Regions from separate parts of the Agrobacterium sp. A3-95 genome, predicted to be linked through region 1. Evidence: riboswitches for the same ligand, from Rfam matches in the RefSeq annotation. Region 1 holds a riboswitch; each other region holds the start of a gene.
The links. A riboswitch is a leader RNA that binds a small molecule or an ion and turns the genes downstream of it on or off. The one in region 1 is predicted to bind cobalamin.

Region 1 (4,548 bases):
GCGAAAGGGTTTTGATGCGGATTTTTTCGTCGGCGTTTTCGCGCTTGGTATCGAGGAAACGCATGATGTCGGGGTGATGGGCATGCAGATAGACCGCGCCAGCGCCCTGGCGCGCGCCAAGCTGGTTGGCGTAGGAGAACGAATCTTCCAGCAGCTTCATGACAGGAATCACGCCAGAGGACTGGTTTTCGATCTGTTTGATCGGCGCGCCGGCTTCGCGAATATTGGTCAGGGACAGTGCTACGCCACCGCCACGCTTGGAAAGCTGCAATGCTGAATTGATGGACCGGCCGATGCTTTCCATATTGTCTTCCACACGCAGCAGAAAACACGAAACCAGCTCACCGCGGCTTTTCTTGCCAGCGTTGAGAAAGGTCGGGGTCGCCGGCTGGAAGCGGCCGGAAATGATTTCATCCATCAGATCGCGGGCAAGCTGCTCGTCGCCACGCGCCAGAGCCAGCGCCACCATGCAGACGCGGTCCTCATAACGCTCCAGGTAACGCTTTCCGTCGAAGGTCTTCAGCGTATAGGACGTATAATATTTGAAGGCGCCGAGAAATGTCGGAAAACGGAACTTTCTGGCATAGGCCTCGTCGTAGAGGTCACGGACGAAATTGAAGGAATACTGGTCCAGCACCTCCTGTTCGTAATATCCCTCGGTCACGAGATAATCGAGCTTTTCCCTGAGATTATGGAAAAACACCGTGTTCTGGTTGACGTGCTGAAGGAAATATTGCCGTGCCGCAAGGCGGTCCTTGTCGAGCTGGATCTTCCCGTTTTCATCGTAGAGGTTCAGCATCGCGTTCAGCGCGTGATAGTCCAGTCCCGCGTCCAGGTGTTTTTGCGCAGCGGTTACTTGTTGTTTGGCATCCGTGTTGCGCACCGCGCTCGAGGTCAGCGTGTCCAAAATCGTTCCAATCCATGATTGACGTTGGCGACATCTTCCTCCGTGCCAAGAAGCTCGAAGCGGTAGAGAAACGGCACCGCGCATTTACGCGACACGATATCTCCGGCGGATGCGAAAGCTGCGCCAAAATTCGTATTTCCCGCCGCGATGACGCCGCGAATGAGATTTCGGTTTGAGGGCTCGTTCAAAAACCGGATAACCGGTTTCGGTACCGCTCCTTTCATGCCGCCGCCCCCATAGGTGGGGGTGACGAGAACATAGGGCTCCGACACGTGAGGAACGTCTTCCTCGGCGCCGAGCGGCAGGCGAAGCAATCGTCGCCCCAGTTTTTGAAGGAAGCGATGAGTGTTCTCAGACCGGCTGGAATAATAGACGATCAGCCCCATCGCATCGCCTCCTCAGCTGATCGAGCCAATCATGTCCGGACGGAAACCCGCCCAATGGCGTTCGCCGGCAACGACCACGGGAACCTGCATGTAACCGAGGCCGCGAACGCGATCGAGGGCATCCGCATCTTCGGAGATATCGACGATCTCGTAGCTGACACCGATGCGGTCAAGCGCACGATAGGTGGCAGTGCACTGGACGCAGGCGGGCTTGCTGTAAACGGTGACGGTCATTGTTTCCTCTTTCGAAGCCGCTTTTACGCACGGCTCAACATTGCCCGCCTGCAATCGCAAGCGGGTGGCGATGGTTCTGTCATTCTGGCGAGGCGCGCGGGTGAGGCCGCGTAAGATCGCTGCCTACGCCGACGAGCGTAGAAACTTATAAAAATGCACTGGCATGACTTCACCCCGAAGCTTGTTCTGGAGGGGGCAGAAAAGGGCGCACGCAATTCATTTGCGTCATACACCTTCCTTCCGGACACCCCGCCCGTGGACGTTTTCGCTCAAGGCAGGTCTCCTGACTTGCGGGTCAAAACATCCATTCCCACCTTCCCGGAGCTTTTAGCGCCAGTGGCTCAAATCGGAACGATGCTCACCGCTTACAGTTGCGGGGGCAGTTTCGGCATTGCTTCACCATAATGGTGTTGCGCACCGAATTCCCGTCTTAGCTTCCGACGCTTGCGAATCGAAAGAACCTTGAACACCACATATAGTATATGAGGAATTTTTTTCGTCAATAATTAGACATGCGAAAGCCCCACCCTGTGGATCAAAAAGATTCAACACATGGTCAACAAAGGCTTAACGGTGAATGCTCGATGCCGCCTACGGACGGAAGCGGCGGGTTATTCCCAGATATCGATGCGAATATCGGCGGGGCGGGAGTTCTCAATCACCCGCTTTCCGTTGGGAAGATCATTTTCGAACAGTTTGGCGTGAATCTCGGTCGCATCGAGACCATAGCCCTGCCATCTATCCCGCAGGCGTTCCTCGAGCACCGCAACGGATGGGCCTACGAAGACGGTAAGATCGAAGCTGCCGGAAAGCTTCGTCCACGGCGCCTCGTTCAACAGCAGATAGTTGCCTTCGGCAAGGATCAAGCGTGTTTCTGGCGCGATGGCGCGAGCGGAGGCAATGGCTATTTCGCGGGAGCGGTCAAAAACCGGGACAAGAACTTCCTGCCCGCCCTGACGAACTGCGGAGACGATATCAAGAAAGCCGCGCACGTCGAAGGTCTCCGGTGCGCCTTTTCGCGGCAAGAGCCCCCGTTCTTCCAGAATACCGTTATCCATATGGAAGCCGTCCATGGGCAGGACAGCCGCGGCCTCGCCGCGCGCCACGAGGGCACCGCACAGGGCATCCGCCAGCGTGGATTTGCCGGCCCCAGGGGGACCGGCAATGGCAATGATAAAACGAGATTTATCCTCTGCCCGCCGAAGAACGTCTTCGACGATCGTTTCAAGCTTCAACGTCATGCGGCCAGCGTTTCCTTTGGCGCTTCCTTGGCGCCCGTCATGAAGGCGACGGCGTCGGACATGGTATAGTCCTTCGGATTGATGACGCATAAACGCTTGCCCAGCCGATGAATATGAATCCGGTCAGCAACCTCGAAAACATGCGGCATGTTGTGCGAGATGAGAACGATCGGTAGCCCTCGCGCGCGCACATCCAGAATAAGCTCAAGAACGCGGCGGCTTTCCTTGACGCCGAGCGCCGCCGTCGGTTCGTCAAGGATGACGACCTTGGAGCCGAAGGCGGCTGCACGCGCCACCGCAACACCCTGGCGCTGGCCGCCGGAGAGGGTTTCCACCGCCTGATTGATGTTCTGGATCGTCATCAGGCCGAGTTCAGAGAGTTTCTCACGGGCAAACTTTTCCATCGCCGGACGGTCCAGTGCCCTGAACAGGCTTCCCTGAATACCGGGTTTGCGGATTTCACGGCCGAGAAACATATTGTCGGCTATGGACAATGCGGGAGACAGCGCAAGGTTCTGATAAACGGTTTCGATACCAGCCTTGCGCGCCTCGATCGGCGAGCGGAACTGTACCGGCTTGCCTTCAAGCTTGATCTCCCCTTCATCGGGTGTCACCGCACCGGAAATCGCCTTGATGAGAGAGGATTTTCCAGCACCGTTATCACCGATGACGGCGAGGATTTCGCCCGGATAAAGGTCAAAATCGGCATTGTCGAGCGCAGTCACACGACCGTAGCGTTTAACGAGATTGCGTGCTGTGAGGATAGGTTCTTTTGCCATCAGCCTGCTACCTTTCTGATCCACTGGTCGATTGCGACAGCCAAGATGATAAGGACGCCGATCAACAGATAGGTCCATTGTGGGTCTGTTCCGATAAGTCGCAAGCCAAGAGAGAAGACACCGACGATGAGCGCGCCGAAGATCATGCCCATGATAGAGCCGCGTCCGCCAAACAGCGATATGCCGCCGATGACCACTGCGGTGATGGATTCGATGTTGGCGAACTGACCGGCGGTCGGCGATACCGAGCCGATGCGGCCGATGAGAGCCCAGCCCGCGAAGGCGCAGATAAGCCCGGAAAGTGTGTAGACAGTCGTCAGCATGCGCTTGACGTTAACGCCGGCAAGTTCGGCTGCGTCGGGATCATCACCCACTGCATAGAGATGTCGACCCCAGGCGGTGCGGTTCAGCACATACCAGAGCAGGGCAACCAGCAGAACCATCGCAATGACGCCATAGGTGAAGACGGCGCTGCCGATGCGGACATTGTTGCCGAAAAACTGGAGAATGGGCGCCTGTTGGACGATATCCTGTGAGCGGATCGTTTCGTTGGCCGAATAGAGGAAATTGGTGGCCAACACGATCTGCCACATGCCCAGTGTAACGATGAAGGGCGGCAGCCGCATGCGCGAAACCAGCACGCCATTGATAAAGCCACAAAATGCGCCGACTGCGAGACCGCAGATAATCGAGAGTTCGGCAGGCAAACCATAGCGGAACGTAAACTGTCCCATGACGACGGAGGACAGAACCATGATCGCACCGACCGAAAGATCGATACCCGCAGTCAGAATGACCAGCGACTGTGCCGCGCCGACGATGCCGACGATTGCCACCTGCTGAAGGATAAGGGTCAGCGAAAAGGCCGAGAAAAACTTGCCGCCCAGGGTCATGCCGAAGACAGCCAGCGACAACACCAGAACGATCAGCGGTACGGCCGCCGGGCTGGAATGCAGAAAGTGCTGGAATTTTTCAAGCAAACTCTTGTTGTGCGTATCGAA
Region 2 (4,548 bases), 760 kb from region 1:
GGTCATGGCCTCCATTTGGACGAAGCTCGCGGGCGGGATCGCGGTGGCGGCCATTGCCGGTTTCGGCATTTTCGCCTGGGTCACCGCGCCTGTGCGTCAGGCACCCAGCCACTGGGTGAGCCTTGGCGAGCCGGACCTTGCCAATGGCGAAACGCTGTTCTGGGCGGGCGGCTGCGCAAGTTGCCATGCGGCACCAGATGCCAAGGGCGATGCGCTTTTGACGCTTTCGGGCGGGCAAGCGTTGAAAAGCCCCTTCGGCACCTTCCATGTGCCCAATATTTCCTCCGATCCGCAGCATGGCATTGGCGGCTGGACGCTTTCGGAATTCGGCGATGCGATGACGCGCGGCGTCGGCAAGAACGGCGAACATCTCTACCCGTCCTTCCCTTACGCCTCCTATGCCCGCATGACGCAAAAGGACATCAACGATCTCTTCGGTTATTTGCGGGTTCTGCCCGCCAGCCAGAATGACGCGCCGGATCATGAACTGCCGTTCCCCTTCAACATGCGCATGGCATTGGGCGGCTGGAAATTCCTCTATTTCGATACATCCGCGCCACCCCGCGTCGAGCTTGCCGATGCCAATGCCGAATTGCTGCGCGGCCAATATCTGGTGGAAGGCCCGGGCCATTGCGGCGAATGTCACACGCCGCGCAATGCGCTTGGCGGTTTTCTCGATGGCAAATGGCTGGCCGGTGGTCCCAATCCCGAAGGCGAGGGCCGCATTCCCGATATTACCCCCGGCTCGCAGAGCGTCGGAAGCTGGGAGGCGGCCGATATTGCCAACTATCTGGAAACCGGCTTCACCCCGGAATTCGACAGCGTCGGCGGCTCCATGGTCAAGGTGCAGCAGAACATGGCGCATCTGACGGCCGAAGACCGCAATGCGATCGCCGCCTATCTGAAGGCCATCCCGGCACGGTAGCCCTTTGCCGTCATGCCGGACTTGATCCGGCATCCAGCCACGGCGCGCAATTCTCACGCCGGCCTGCCATTGACTCGCACCCGCACCCATCGGATAACGATCCTGTGATGGTTCCTTCCGGGCGTTCCGGAAGGTGAAAAGGGAACACGATAGGGAGACATCCTCATTCGTGGCTGCCCCCGCAACTGTGAGCGGAGAGCCTGAAACGAAATGCCACTGGTAAGCATCTCGCCGGATATGGGCGAGGGCAATGCCGGGAAGGTGTTTCAGGTTTTGACCCGTAAGCCAGGAGACCTGCCATCACGGAAATGTCCATGCCGGCGGGGTGTCCGGAAGAGCGGAATTTCAGGGTGGTGGCGCTTGAACGTGCCGCCCTGTGTCAGTCTCGTATCCCCGTGGTGAAGTGTATCGCATGCGGCTGCACGGCGTTTGCCGTTCCGCCGCGTCTAAAGGCGCGGGGTCGCGCCGTAAGAGGGGTCACCATGTCCATCAACCAGAATACGGCAAATGCCGCCGTTTCAGCAAAAACGGGCAGCTTCGCGCAATCGCTGACGGCGATCGTGCTTGGCCTGTTCGTCGTCGGTTTTGTCGGCTTTTCGCATGTGGAAGCCGTTCACAACGCCGCGCATGACACGCGTCATGCCAATGCTTTCCCTTGCCATTGAGGGGGGAAGCATGTCGTTCTTTCGCAATATCGTTTTTACCGCCGTCCTCGTCGGCATCGTTGGCGGCTTCGCCGTTTCGGCCATGCAGGCTTTCGGCACCACGCCGCTGATCCTGAAGGCGGAAACCTATGAAAATGCCGGTGGCGAAGCGCCCCACAGCCACGATGCTCCGGCCACGACCGGCGCTGCCGTTCCCGCGCACGAGCATAATGAGGAAGCCTGGTCTCCGGCCGACGGCTTCGAGCGCACCGCCTATACGGTCGCCGCCAACGTGCTGACCGCCATCGGTTATGCGCTGGTGCTCACCGGCCTCATCTCGCTGCGCGGCACCAATGCCGGCTGGCGCGAAGGCCTTTTGTGGGGTGTGGCCGGTTTTGCCGCCGTCATGCTTGCGCCGATGATCGGCCTGCCGCCGGAACTGCCGGGCAGCCCGGCGGCCGCGCTTGAGGCGCGTCAAATCTGGTGGCTTTCGACGGTTGCGGCGACCGCAGGCGGCATCGCGCTGATCGCATTCCGCCGCGAACCCTGGGCAATCGTGCTCGCACTGGTGTTGATCGTTGCTCCACATGTGGTGGGCGCGCCCCTGCCGCCGGAAGGTGAACATGCGCTGGCACCGCTGCCGCTGGAACGACAGTTCATCGTCGCCGCCACCGTGACCAGCTTTGTCTTCTGGGCCTTGCTCGGAACATTGAGCGCGTTTTTCCTGAAGCGCTTCCAGCAGGCTTAAATCCATGAAGGACGCAGCCGAATGGAGTGAGGAACTCGACGCGCTGCGTTTTGCCGTTCCCGGTCACGGCGCTTTCTGCGCCGTGCACCGCCTTGCCTTCAAGGCAGTCCTCGTCGTCAGCCCGGAACGGGAAGCGGCGCTCGCCTATTTTCATGAGAATGAGGCTGCCTTTACGGCCGCAGCCCTTGCCAAGATAAAACGCTCGGCTTTACCGGCCGGTCGCAGTCTGCATCTCAACAGCCGCGATATCCGCCGTGCGATTGCGGGGGAGGGCGGGGATGTCGTGCCCCGTGTCTGCCGGGTGCTTGATCAGGGGTGATTTGTGATGGTCTCGCGGCTTAACTTCTCCACCACCCTCATTCCAGTGACAAGCACAGGAATGACGATGAGAGGATCCGCAAAACTCCCGACACCAAGGTGAGCCTCACCGGTGCTCCGCCGCGAAAACCTGAAGTTCCGCCTCGGCTTCCGGACCAAAGAGGCCGAGGTGTTTCAGAATTTCCACTGCGAAACTGACGGGTGCCTGCCGGCTGCGGTTACGATGCCGCCATCGCTGACCGCCTTCGGCTGGTCGCGATAGAGCGCTTCGCCGCGATAGGACGGATAGGCCTTGTGAGAGGCGAGCGAATTGCCGGTATGGGCGACGTCATCAAGGGCGCCCGTGCCTGCAAGCGCGCTGGCAGCCGCGCAGATGCCGGCAACCAAACGGCCCTTCTCGCGAAACCGCTGTACCAGCCCGCCAAGATCGGCAGCCGTTCCCTTTTCCCAGCTGAGACCGCCGGGAATGACGAGCGCATCGATGTTAGCAGGATCAAGCGCATCATAGGATGTGTCGGGCGTAACGTTGAGCCCGCCCATTGAAACCACGGGCCGGCCATCCGGGGTTGCGTAAACGATCTCGACGCCGAGATAGCCGCGCGCGGCGGCGGCAAGCAGCGCCGGTTCCCAGTCCGCAAAATCCTGCGCAAGCGCAATGGCAATCCGTGTCATGACCGTCTCCAAAGGTTGCAATCAGGCGATAGACTGCATGTAGCGCATGCCGGTGACCGGGCGCGGCGCGAAATCCATGCTTTCGTAGAAACGATGCGCGGCGACATTGCCGGTCGTGGCGCTGACGGAAAGATAGTCGCAACCGAGGCGCTTGGCGATATCGCGGGCGCGGGAAACCAGGTGCTGGCCGGTGCCATGTCCGCGGTGACCGTCACGCACGAAAAGATGGTGTAGCTCAAGCCCGCGGCGGCCTTCCTGCGCCCTGTAGAGCGGCAGCATCAGGGCGTAACCGATCAATGCGCCGTCGGCTTCCGCCACCAGCCCATGCACCCAGGGAAGCGGGCCGAACAGGTCGCGTTCCAGTTTTGCCGGCGTAATCGCCGCCGCATCGCCATGAAAGGTGGCAAGCAGGGTGATCATCTCATTGAGCTCAGGCAAATCGGTCTTGCGCGCGCCACGAATGATGACGACGGGCGGTCTTTCCAGTGTAAGGGAACTATCTTCGGTCATTTTTCTGGTCCTTCGGTTTTATCGGTGCCGTCAGGACGCTTGAAAAACAACAAAGCCGCCTGACGGCGGCTTGTTGACAAAATGATCTGTCGAGCCGCCCTTTACAGGTAGGCCCAAAAGTACGAGCAGGAGATGGGTGCGCGTTCGTTGATCATGTCCATGCAATGCGCTCGAATCTGAAATCTGTCAAGCCTGCTCTTCAGCATCAATGCTCCCCTTCGCACATGCCATGGTCGGAAAGCGCGCGGATGACATAACAATCCTCGATCGAATGACCATGGCAATGGGAGACGATACGTTCCAGCTCATGCTCGAGCTTTTTGAGGCTGGTGATTTTTTCGCGCACATGGGCGAGGTGTTCGGCGGCAATGCGGTCCGCACCCTCGCACGGCATTTGCCGGTGCTGGCTGAGCGCGATCAATTCTCTGATGGCGTCGATATTGAGCCCAATATCGCGGGCATGGCGGATGAAAGCCAGCCTTTCGAGATCGGATTTTTCGTAACGGCGCTGGTTGCCTTCCGAGCGATCTGCCTCGCGGATGAGGCCCATCTGCTCATAATAGCGGATCGTCGGAACCTTCACGCCGGTACGTTTGGACAATTCACCGATGGACAGCATTGCCTTCTCCATATCCTCAAGAGCAGCCGGGACAAGAACGAACCGGATGCTCTAGTGTCTAGAGATATAGCTTTTCAGCGTGCCGTTCAATGGGTGTCAGGCGGCGGCCTCC
Region 3 (4,548 bases), on a different contig from region 1:
GCCCGAGAATAAAGGCGAAGGCGGGCGCGCCGACCAGCGCAGTGATCACGCCGATCGGCAGCACCTGCCCCGGAATGACGGTGCGCGAGAGAATATCTGCGATGATCATGAAAATTGCACCGGTCAGCGCCGTCACCGGCAGCAACATGCCGTGGCGAACGCCAACGAAGATGCGCGCCGCATGCGGGATGACGAGACCGACGAAGCCGATAGAACCGACCAGCGACACCATGACTGCCGTCGTGACCGCCGAAACCGAGATCAGCACCGCATATACCCGGCGCACTGGAATACCGAGCGAAGCTGCTGCCTGACCGCCGAAAGCGAAAGCATCAAGCGCGCGTGCGTACCAGAGGCACACCCCAAGACCCGCAATACTGACCGGCAAAGCCAGCCAGACATCCGGCCAGCGCACGCCCGAAAGATTGCCCAGCAGCCAGAACATGATGCCGCGCGCCTGTTCGGCATTGGCGGATTTGGTGACGATGAACGACGTCATGGCGTTGAACAGTTGCGAACCGGCGACCCCCGCCAGGATGATGGCGCTGTTGCCGTGCCCTGCCCGCACCGCCAGAAGGCTGACAAGCGAAAAAGCCACAAAAGCTCCGATCAGGGCGCCGGCCGGCATCGTCAGGAACCCCGCCCCTAAGCCCAGAAGCGCCACGGCCACGGCCCCGGTTGAGGCGCCTGCGGAAATGCCGAGGATATAGGGATCGGCGAGCGGGTTGCGCAGAAGTGATTGAAGCACCGCACCGGCCAGCGCCAGCGAGGCGCCACAGCACGCGGCAACAACGGCGCGGCTGAGGCGGTAACTCCAGACGATGCCCTCATCTAGCGGCTCCAGCGGATAACCCGCATGGAAGACACGATTGGCAATGGTCTTTGCCACCACGTCGAACGGAATGGCAGTCTCGCCGATGGCCGCACCGGCCATCAGCGCGACGAGCAGCAGGGCGAGTGCGGCAAAAGCCAGACCCGCCCTGCCAAGATTGACGGAAAGACCGTTCACTTGGCGAGACCGGCTGTGGAAATCGCCTCGGCCAGCGTTTCAATGCCTTCGATCGTGCGGATGGTCGGGTTCATCGCCTGCGCGTCCATTTCGAAGACATGGGCCGCCTTGACGGCGGGCATGATGCTGGCAACCGGATCGGTAGCAAGGAACTTGAGCTTGACGGCGACGTCATCGGCGGGGAAACGCCGGCGGTCCATCTTGCCGGCAACGATCACGGACGGATTTGCCTTGGCGATGGTTTCCCAGCCAACAGTCGGCCATTCCTCATCGCTTTCGATAACGTTCTTCAGCCCGAGCGCGGACATGATGTAACCCGGCGCACCATTGCGGCCCGCCACGTAAGGATCGATATCCAGCTCGGCGCTGGAGAACCAGAAGACTGCTGAAATCTTGCCATTCGCCGAAGCGATCTTGGCGCGGGCGGCTTCCTCACGCTTTTTCAGGTCGGCAACGACTTCCTCGCCGCGATCCTGCACGTTGAAAATTTTCGCAAGGTCGCGGACCTCCTGGTAGATCAGGTCCATGGTGAAAACGGACTTGCGCACGCCGTCGCCGCCGCCGGAATTGTCCTTGCCCATGCAATCGGCAGGGGAGGTATAAACGGGAATACCGAGTTCGGCGAATTGCTCCGGTGTTCCGACAACGCCTTCGGGACCGATCTGCCACTGGAACTGCGTCGTCACGAGGTCCGGCCTCTTGCCAACCACCGCCTCGAAGCTCGGATCATTGTCGGCAAGCCGCTCCACCTTGGCATTGGCGTCTTCGTAACCCTTCAGAACCGGGCCGATCCACAGCGCCGTGCCTACCACCTGGTCGGCCACGCCGAGCAGATAGAGAACCTCGGTCGTGCTCTGGCCGACCGATACTGTGCGGGCGGGCGCCTGCTTGAAGGTGATTTCGTGGCCGCAGCTATTGATCGTCAGCGGATAGGTGGTTTCGGCAGCCTGAGCGGCACCGGCGGGCAAGGCCGCTAGTGCGACAGCCAGAAGACCGGCGGAAACCGGCAGGCGTTTGAAATGAAACATATGTTCTCCAGTCTAAATAAAGTGGCGTGATCCGCAGGCCGCGCGTCAAAACGCGTAGTGACAGAGCGACAACAAGTGTGGAGATGGAGAACGGGACTCTAAATACGTTTCCGCGGACGGAAAGGTCATAATCAGCTCCTCTTCCGGGCATCCCCGCCCGTAACGATGGTCAATATTATGACGGCAGGTCTCCTGGCTCGCGAATATGCGCCGTTCATCTGCCTTCCCGCACCTTGAAGGGTGCAGTGGCATGACGCTTTTCAGGCGTCACGAGGATGAGCGGCAATCCGCTTACAGTTGCGGGGGCAGCCACGGCATTGGGCGATAGAAATCACCCGCACCATGTTCCCTATTAATCCCTTTGCCCTTCGGCTTCAGGAACCGTCGCTTTCTGACATAAGGGGCAAGCGCCGGGGCGTCAATTGCGATAGTGCTGCTGCTCAGCACAAAGACGGACCCGCCAACGCGAAAATTTTTGTAGCGCCGGAAGGCGCCGGTTGCGGCGCGTCTTTGGACATGGTGGTAAGGGTTTCAATCACCACCAGCCCGGATTGCGCAATAAAATCAATAAAGAGACTATTGTCGCTGATGGTGTCGAGACGCACCAGCTCATCGTCCAGATCGGTAAAATGCCGCCTTACAAGCGCAATCGCATCCATGTCCGCACCCGCAACGACCGGACCGATAATGTGGCCCCGCCCTGCCGCACGGCGCAGCGCAAAAGCGGTAAGACGGTCCGCCTCAAACACACCGTAACCCGCATTCTGCGTCAAAAGTCGCTGCAAAACGTTCCGGCGCGAAACGCCAAAAGCCGCCCGGTCTAGTTCCACCACATCAGTCAGATGACCTGCGGATAACGGCTCTATTCGTTGTTTTCTGCCGGGCGGCGGTATCTCGAAAAGGCAATTCGCCCTTCCCCGGAACAGATATACTTTTTCCGTATCACCGGCAAAACCCAACCTTGAAAACAACCGCCGCGACGCTCCCGTCGCGTTCAACCGCAGGGAGACAGTGGGGAATTTTGCGACAAGTTTCTGCACAAGCCATGGTGCTACGCCATGCCCCTGCAAACGGGGCGAAACAATGACCATGCCAAGCGTCGCAAACCCCTGATCATAGGGAAAGAGCATCGCGGTTGCGACAACACGGTCGATCTCATCGAGCGCGGCGAGACCCACGCCGCATTGCCGCAGAAAACACCATTCATTCGCGTGATATCGCCATCCGACGGCCATGGAGAGTGCATGCAGATGATCGGCATCCACGTCCGCGATATCCACGGTCCGCAGCTCGAAACTATCGACTTTGAGCAGGTCCATAACCAACGGCCCTCATCCCCTACGGCTCACAACCTTCATTCGGTCCCGGCCTAGCCCACGACATCCGACGGTAGCCGGTTACGCCAGCACGAATTTTCTGAAAGCACTGGAAGGTCACAACAATCTACCGAAATCATTCGCATTTCAGCAGATAAACGTCGCAGTCCATTCTAAGCTTTCGGGATGACAATCCGGTCAGCGGAGACGACCATTGAACGCAATCGAAATCCTTGAGCGTCTCGTCGGTTTCCCGTCGGTCGTTGGAACCGCCAATGGCGATATTGCCGGCTGGATCGCCGATTATCTTGAAAGCCACGGCGCGAAAGTATCGCTGCTTGCGGGACCGGAGGGCGACCGCGCCAATCTCTTCGCCACCTTCGGCCCGGCCGATCGCGCCGGCTATGTTTTGTCCGGCCATATGGATGTCGTACCCGCCAGCGAGCCGGAATGGTCTTCCGATCCCTTTACACTGCGGGCGGAAAATGATCGTCTCTACGGGCGCGGAACCACCGACATGAAGGGTTTTCTGGCCACGGTTCTCGCCGCAGCGCCTGCATTTTCGCACATGGCGCTGAAACGTCCCGTGCATATCGCCTTTTCCTATGACGAGGAGGCGGGTTGCCGTGGCGTTCCGCATCTTCTCGCCAGATTGCCTGAACTGTGCGCCGCACCGGCGGGCGCAATTATCGGCGAACCGAGCAATATGCGGGCGGTTCGTGCACACAAGGGCAAAGCAGCAGCTCGCATTACCATCCGTGGCCGTTCCGGCCATTCGTCCCGCCCTGATCAGGGGGTGAATGCCATTCACCTGATGACCGGCATCATGGCAAAGGCCGTGGAGACGGCATATGAGCTGACGAAAGGCCCCTTTGAAGCGACTTTCGAGCCACCCTATTCCTCGCTGCAGATCGGCACGATGAAGGGCGGCCAGGCGATCAACATCATCCCCGATTTCTCGGCCATCGAGCTGGAAGCACGGGCGATTTCCGGCATATCGCCGCTTGAACTGCTCGGGCCGGTTCGCGCAAGCGTCGAGGCTCTTGCAGCAAAGGGTGTCGATATCGAATGGACGCCTATGAGCGATTATCCGGCGCTTTCGCTTGCAGCCAATGCTCCGCTTGTTCTGCTTCTGGAGGAATTGACCGGCACCCCCTGTCTCGCCGCCGTCAGCTACGGCACGGAGGCGGGGCTG
Region 4 (4,548 bases), on a different contig from region 1:
TGCCAGGGCCACGAATATCTGGCCGAAACGGGCGACGCGAAAACGGAATGCGCCGTCGGTTAGTGCGTCGTCCTGTTCGGCCGAACCCCACGTGCTATCCACGGAGGCGGCAACCCCTTCAGGCAAACCCAAAAGAAAATCACGATAGTCTGAAAGTTCGACAGCCGCTTCCTGCTGCTCGACACAACGCAGCAAAGCCCGCGCCGTTTCGGGAATATCCGAGACCACATATCCTGCCGCGGCCAGATCGCGCAGCATTTCAAGCACGCTTTGCGGCACATCAAGACCAACGGCATAACCCGTGCGCCCCGGCGCAGCACCGGGATAATCCGGCATCAGAATGACGATCCGCCGTTCCTGTGGCGTGGACTGTTTTAATTGCAGAAAGGCAGCGATTCGGTTTGCCACCTGTTCGACGCGATCAGCCTCCGGTACATTGATGAGGCTGATACCGCCATCAGTCCGCACCTGCTTGAATGAGATTGCGCCAGCAAGAATCCGGCCATCGAGTTCCGGCAGAACTACATGCATGGCAAGATCGGAAGGGTTGAGACCGCGCGCATTTTCCGCCCAGCCGTCCCGTCGCGTCGTCGCCATAACCACCTGAAACACCGTCACGCCGAGGCGGTCAAACAGGGTTTTACCGCTGTCGTCCATCTGGCTGGCAAAAGCCGTGGCGGCAACGATGGCGGCGGGCTGGAGTTCGGGCAGTACGGTTTCGAGAAAGCGGATCGCCTCCCCATCCTTGAGGCCGCTGACGAAAATCGGCAATGGCGCAAAACCGCGCTGAGAGAGCGCGTTAAAAAGCGCATCCACGGGCGCCGCATCGGCCGCAAGAAGCATGGAGCGGTAAAAGAGAATGGGAAGGACAGCTGCAACGGCGGGAAAACCGGCGCAGGCTTCCGCCTGATCCACGACGCCTTTACCCGGCCGGTAAAAGCCGGCTTTCGGCAGCGGTTGAGCCTCGATATCTGGCCATGCGCCACCACCTACAAGGGCAGCAAGACCAATGGCAAGCCGGTCCATATTTTCCCGCCCACCCTCGCGGAAGAAGGCGAGGACGGACGCCAACGTCTGGCGATCAACAGTCGAGACTGCTTCGAGCTTTTCGTCTCTCTCACTGCATTCACCCGGCAGGAGCATAAGTTTTATGCCACGTCGCCGCGCCATCGTGCTGAGCTGATCGACGCCATAGCGCCAGCGTTCCGCGCCGCCGAGAATCCGGATAAGGATGACACGGGCATGTTCGGCCGTCTTTTCAATCCACAGATCGACCGACATCGGATGCCGAAGCTCGGAGAGGTTGGCGGCAGACAGGGACGGAAGCGCGCCCTCTGCCTGCCGCCATGCCTGTTCCAGCCCGGCAAGATCGCTTGCCGAAAAAGACAGCATCACCACGTCCGATCGCGGCTGGTTGAGATCAACCGGCTCGATCAGGTCGTCCAGAGACGAAGATGTGGTGGCGAGAATGTGCATTTCTATCAGGCGGCCAGCATCTGTTCGATCTTTTCGCGGTTGAGGCCCTTTTCGCCTATGACGACGAGGCGGCTGCGGCGCTCTTCACCGACCGCCCAGGGACGGTCGTAATAATGGTTGACGCGGCTACCGACTGCCTGCACCTGCAGGCGCATCGGCTTGGTGGATACTTCGACGAAACCTTTGATGCGCAGAACATTTTCCGCAGCCGCCGTCTTGGCAATACGAGCCGCCAGCGCTTCCGGATCGATCACGGCCGGCAGGTCGATGACGAAGCTGTCGAAATCGTCATGTTCGTGGTCGAGTTCACCATCGTGATGGGTGCGGCGGTTTTCGATATCCTCTTCAACCGCAAGACCGAGGCCGATCAGCACGGCCGGATCGATGACGCCATTCGAGGCGACGACGATCTTTGCGGCCCGCGGCAAATGCTCGAGAATATGAGCTTTCGCCTTTTCCAGACCGGCGCTATCGAGCAGATCCGCCTTGGTCAGCACGATAAGATCGGCACAGGCGATCTGGTCCTCGAAAACCTCTTCGACCGGATCGTCGTGATCGAGGGCTTCGTCATTTGCGCGCTGGGCGGCAAGGGCTTCCATGTCATGCGCCACCTGACCCTCGGCAAGGGCAGCGCCATCCACCACGGCAACCACAGCGTCAACCGTCACGCGGCTCTTGATGGCCGGCCATTGAAATGCCTGCACCAGCGGCTTGGGCAGGGCAAGGCCGGAGGTCTCGATGAGGATATGCTCCACCTTCGGCTGGCGGCTCAGAATCTGCTCGATGGCCGGCTGGAAATCATCCGCCACCGTGCAGCAGATGCAGCCATTGGCCAGCTCGACGATGTTTTCCTCCGGGCAGCTCTCAATGCCGCATCCCTTGAGGATATCCCCATCGATGCCGATATCACCGAATTCGTTGACGATGATGGCAAGCCGCTTGCCATCAAGCTTTTCTAGGAGACCGCGCAGCAGCGTGGTTTTTCCAGCCCCCAGAAAGCCAGTGACGATGGTGCAGGGAACGCGGTCCAGAAGGGTGCTCATGATCTCTCCTCGGTAAAATCGAATGGGGGAATGCGCGCCACCATGCAGCGCTTCAATGTGTCGGGGCGGCCGCGCCAAGGCATCAGGCCATCTGCGGAGGCGGCCAGCATTTGCGCGCCCGTGAGCAGGTCTTCCGCATCGTTGGGCGTCAGCCCGCCGAATACATAGGACCAGCCATCGGCACCGCGCAGCACGGCACTGAGGCCGCGTTTGCAATTGGCAAGGCAATTGACGGAGCGAACATCGATGCCGGATTCACGCGCTTTTGCGATGGCAGCTTCCGCAAGGATGGTGCCGGGGCGCGGCTCCGCATTGGGATCGGTGTCGTCGCGACAGCTTCGGCAGACAAAAACGACCACGCCGGAAGCTGTGTTGGCTTCCATTGTCCCGTCCGCACAAGAAGATGTTGTGGTAATATCCAAACCGTTCCGCTTTCCGCGCCTTTAAACTCATCGGGGTGCGGATGTCGAAAACAGCGCACTGAAAAGCGCGGCTGCAAATCAATTCGACCGGCTGACCGGAGCACCCCGCCCGGGAGACGTTTTTTCCTGAAACGGCAGGTCTCCTGGCTTGCGGCTTTAAAACACCCTGCACCACCTTCCCGGGCCAATTTTATGGTCCAGTGGCTTCATAGTGCGGGCTTACCGCTTACAGTTGCGGGGGCAGCCACGGAATGACCCGTTATGGGGTGGAACCGTGTTCCCTCTTAGCTTTTCCCGTTGCCGGGAAAAGACCGTCAGTGCCTTACCCTTAGGCTGAACGGGCGTGACGGTCAATGCTGCCGGCTTGTCGATTGCCGGGTGCGGCAAATTGAGTATAGTCGCCGCTCCGAATGGTGGGGGCATACGGTCCCGCGCCGCTGGACGAGAAGGAAAACGCGATGACACGCGATATCAGCGACAGCGAAGCCGAACGCCACCGGCAGAAAATGGTCAACCGCAAGACGGTTCAGGATGCCGAAGTCGCGGAAAAGACCATCGAAAAAGGTCTGCTGATGATCAATACCGGCCCTGGTAAAGGCAAATCCACGGCCGCTTTCGGCCTCGCTTTGCGCATGCTCGGCACCGGGCGGCGGGTCGGCGTCGTCCAATTCATCAAGGGCGCATGGTCGACGGGTGAACAGCAGGCCCTGACTTTGTTCGGCGACAGGGTGGAATGGCGCACCATGGGCGAGGGGTTTACCTGGGACACGCAGGACCTCAAGCGCGATGTCGCGGCGGCTACAAAGGCCTGGGAGGAAGCGAAAGCACTGATGGCTGACGAGACGATCGGATTGCTGGTTCTCGACGAACTGAACATTGCGCTCCGCTATGATTACCTGCCGCTGGAAGAGGTCGTCGAAACGCTTTCCAACCGTAGATCCGATCTGCATGTCATCGTTACCGGCCGCAACGCCAAACAACCGTTGATCGACGCTGCCGACATGGTGACGGAAATGACCCTCGTCAAACATCACTTCAAGGCGGGCGTAAAGGCGCAGGCCGGGATAGAATACTGACATGACTGCACGTGTGCTGATGTTTCAGGGAACCGGCTCGGATGTCGGCAAATCGCTGATGGTGGCTGGCCTTGCCCGCGCCTTCGTCAGGCGTGGCCTGTCCGTCATGCCGTTCAAGCCGCAGAACATGTCGAACAATGCGGCGGTCACTGCCGATGGCGGCGAGATCGGTCGCGCGCAGGCGCTGCAGGCGCGGGCAGCAGGCGTTCCGCTGTCGGTTCACATGAACCCGGTGCTTTTAAAGCCGCAGAGCGAAACCGGCGCACAGGTCGTCGTACAGGGCAAAATTGTCGGCAATGCCAAGGCAGCCGATTATCAGCACATGAAAGCCGGGCTGATGCCGCATGTGCTGGAGAGCTTCGAGCACCTGAAACAACAGGCCGATCTGGTGCTGGTGGAAGGGGCGGGAAGTGCTTCCGAAATCAACCTCCGCGCTAACGACATCGCCAATATGGGTTTTGCCCGCGCCGCAGATGCTCCCGTGATCCTGATCGGCGATATCGACCGGGGCGGGGTCATCGCCAGCCTCGT

Region 2: linked by a shared signal. The riboswitch ahead of ACQZ5Y_RS01755 (CbtB domain-containing protein) and the one ahead of nrdH (glutaredoxin-like protein NrdH) in region 1 are both predicted to bind cobalamin.
Region 3: linked by a shared signal. The riboswitch ahead of ACQZ5Y_RS08265 (ABC transporter substrate-binding protein) and the one ahead of nrdH (glutaredoxin-like protein NrdH) in region 1 are both predicted to bind cobalamin.
Region 4: linked by a shared signal. The riboswitch ahead of ACQZ5Y_RS15025 (DUF1636 family protein) and the one ahead of nrdH (glutaredoxin-like protein NrdH) in region 1 are both predicted to bind cobalamin.

The regions. Positions count from the first base shown of each region.
Region 1 is NZ_JBNWDR010000001.1:1,103,135-1,107,682, forward strand. It holds gene nrdE (class 1b ribonucleoside-diphosphate reductase subunit alpha) at 1-907, opposite strand, end outside; gene nrdI (class Ib ribonucleoside-diphosphate reductase assembly flavoprotein NrdI) at 895-1,293, opposite strand; gene nrdH (glutaredoxin-like protein NrdH) at 1,306-1,527, opposite strand; cobalamin riboswitch at 1,784-2,007, opposite strand; gene ACQZ5Y_RS05495 (nucleoside triphosphate hydrolase) at 2,139-2,768, opposite strand; gene ACQZ5Y_RS05500 (ATP-binding cassette domain-containing protein) at 2,765-3,547, opposite strand; gene ACQZ5Y_RS05505 (ABC transporter permease) at 3,547-4,548, opposite strand, start outside.
Region 2 is NZ_JBNWDR010000001.1:338,187-342,734, reverse strand. It holds gene ACQZ5Y_RS01760 (c-type cytochrome) at 5-925, shown strand; cobalamin riboswitch at 1,017-1,241, shown strand; gene ACQZ5Y_RS01755 (CbtB domain-containing protein) at 1,408-1,590, shown strand; gene ACQZ5Y_RS01750 (CbtA family protein) at 1,601-2,317, shown strand; gene ACQZ5Y_RS01745 (hypothetical protein) at 2,322-2,636, shown strand; partial or broken gene ACQZ5Y_RS01740 (type 1 glutamine amidotransferase family protein) at 2,742-3,307, opposite strand; gene ACQZ5Y_RS01735 (GNAT family N-acetyltransferase) at 3,329-3,817, opposite strand; gene ACQZ5Y_RS01730 (MerR family transcriptional regulator) at 4,023-4,436, opposite strand; gene ACQZ5Y_RS01725 (hypothetical protein) at 4,533-4,548, opposite strand, start outside.
Region 3 is NZ_JBNWDR010000002.1:576,462-581,009, reverse strand. It holds gene ACQZ5Y_RS08270 (iron chelate uptake ABC transporter family permease subunit) at 1-1,009, opposite strand, end outside; gene ACQZ5Y_RS08265 (ABC transporter substrate-binding protein) at 1,006-2,037, opposite strand; cobalamin riboswitch at 2,203-2,438, opposite strand; gene ACQZ5Y_RS08260 (GNAT family N-acetyltransferase) at 2,478-3,356, opposite strand; gene argE (acetylornithine deacetylase) at 3,568-4,548, shown strand, end outside.
Region 4 is NZ_JBNWDR010000005.1:86,916-91,463, reverse strand. It holds gene cobN (cobaltochelatase subunit CobN) at 1-1,476, opposite strand, end outside; gene cobW (cobalamin biosynthesis protein CobW) at 1,482-2,519, opposite strand; gene ACQZ5Y_RS15025 (DUF1636 family protein) at 2,516-2,902, opposite strand; cobalamin riboswitch at 3,058-3,272, opposite strand; gene cobO (cob(I)yrinic acid a,c-diamide adenosyltransferase) at 3,400-4,017, shown strand; gene ACQZ5Y_RS15015 (cobyric acid synthase) at 4,019-4,548, shown strand, end outside.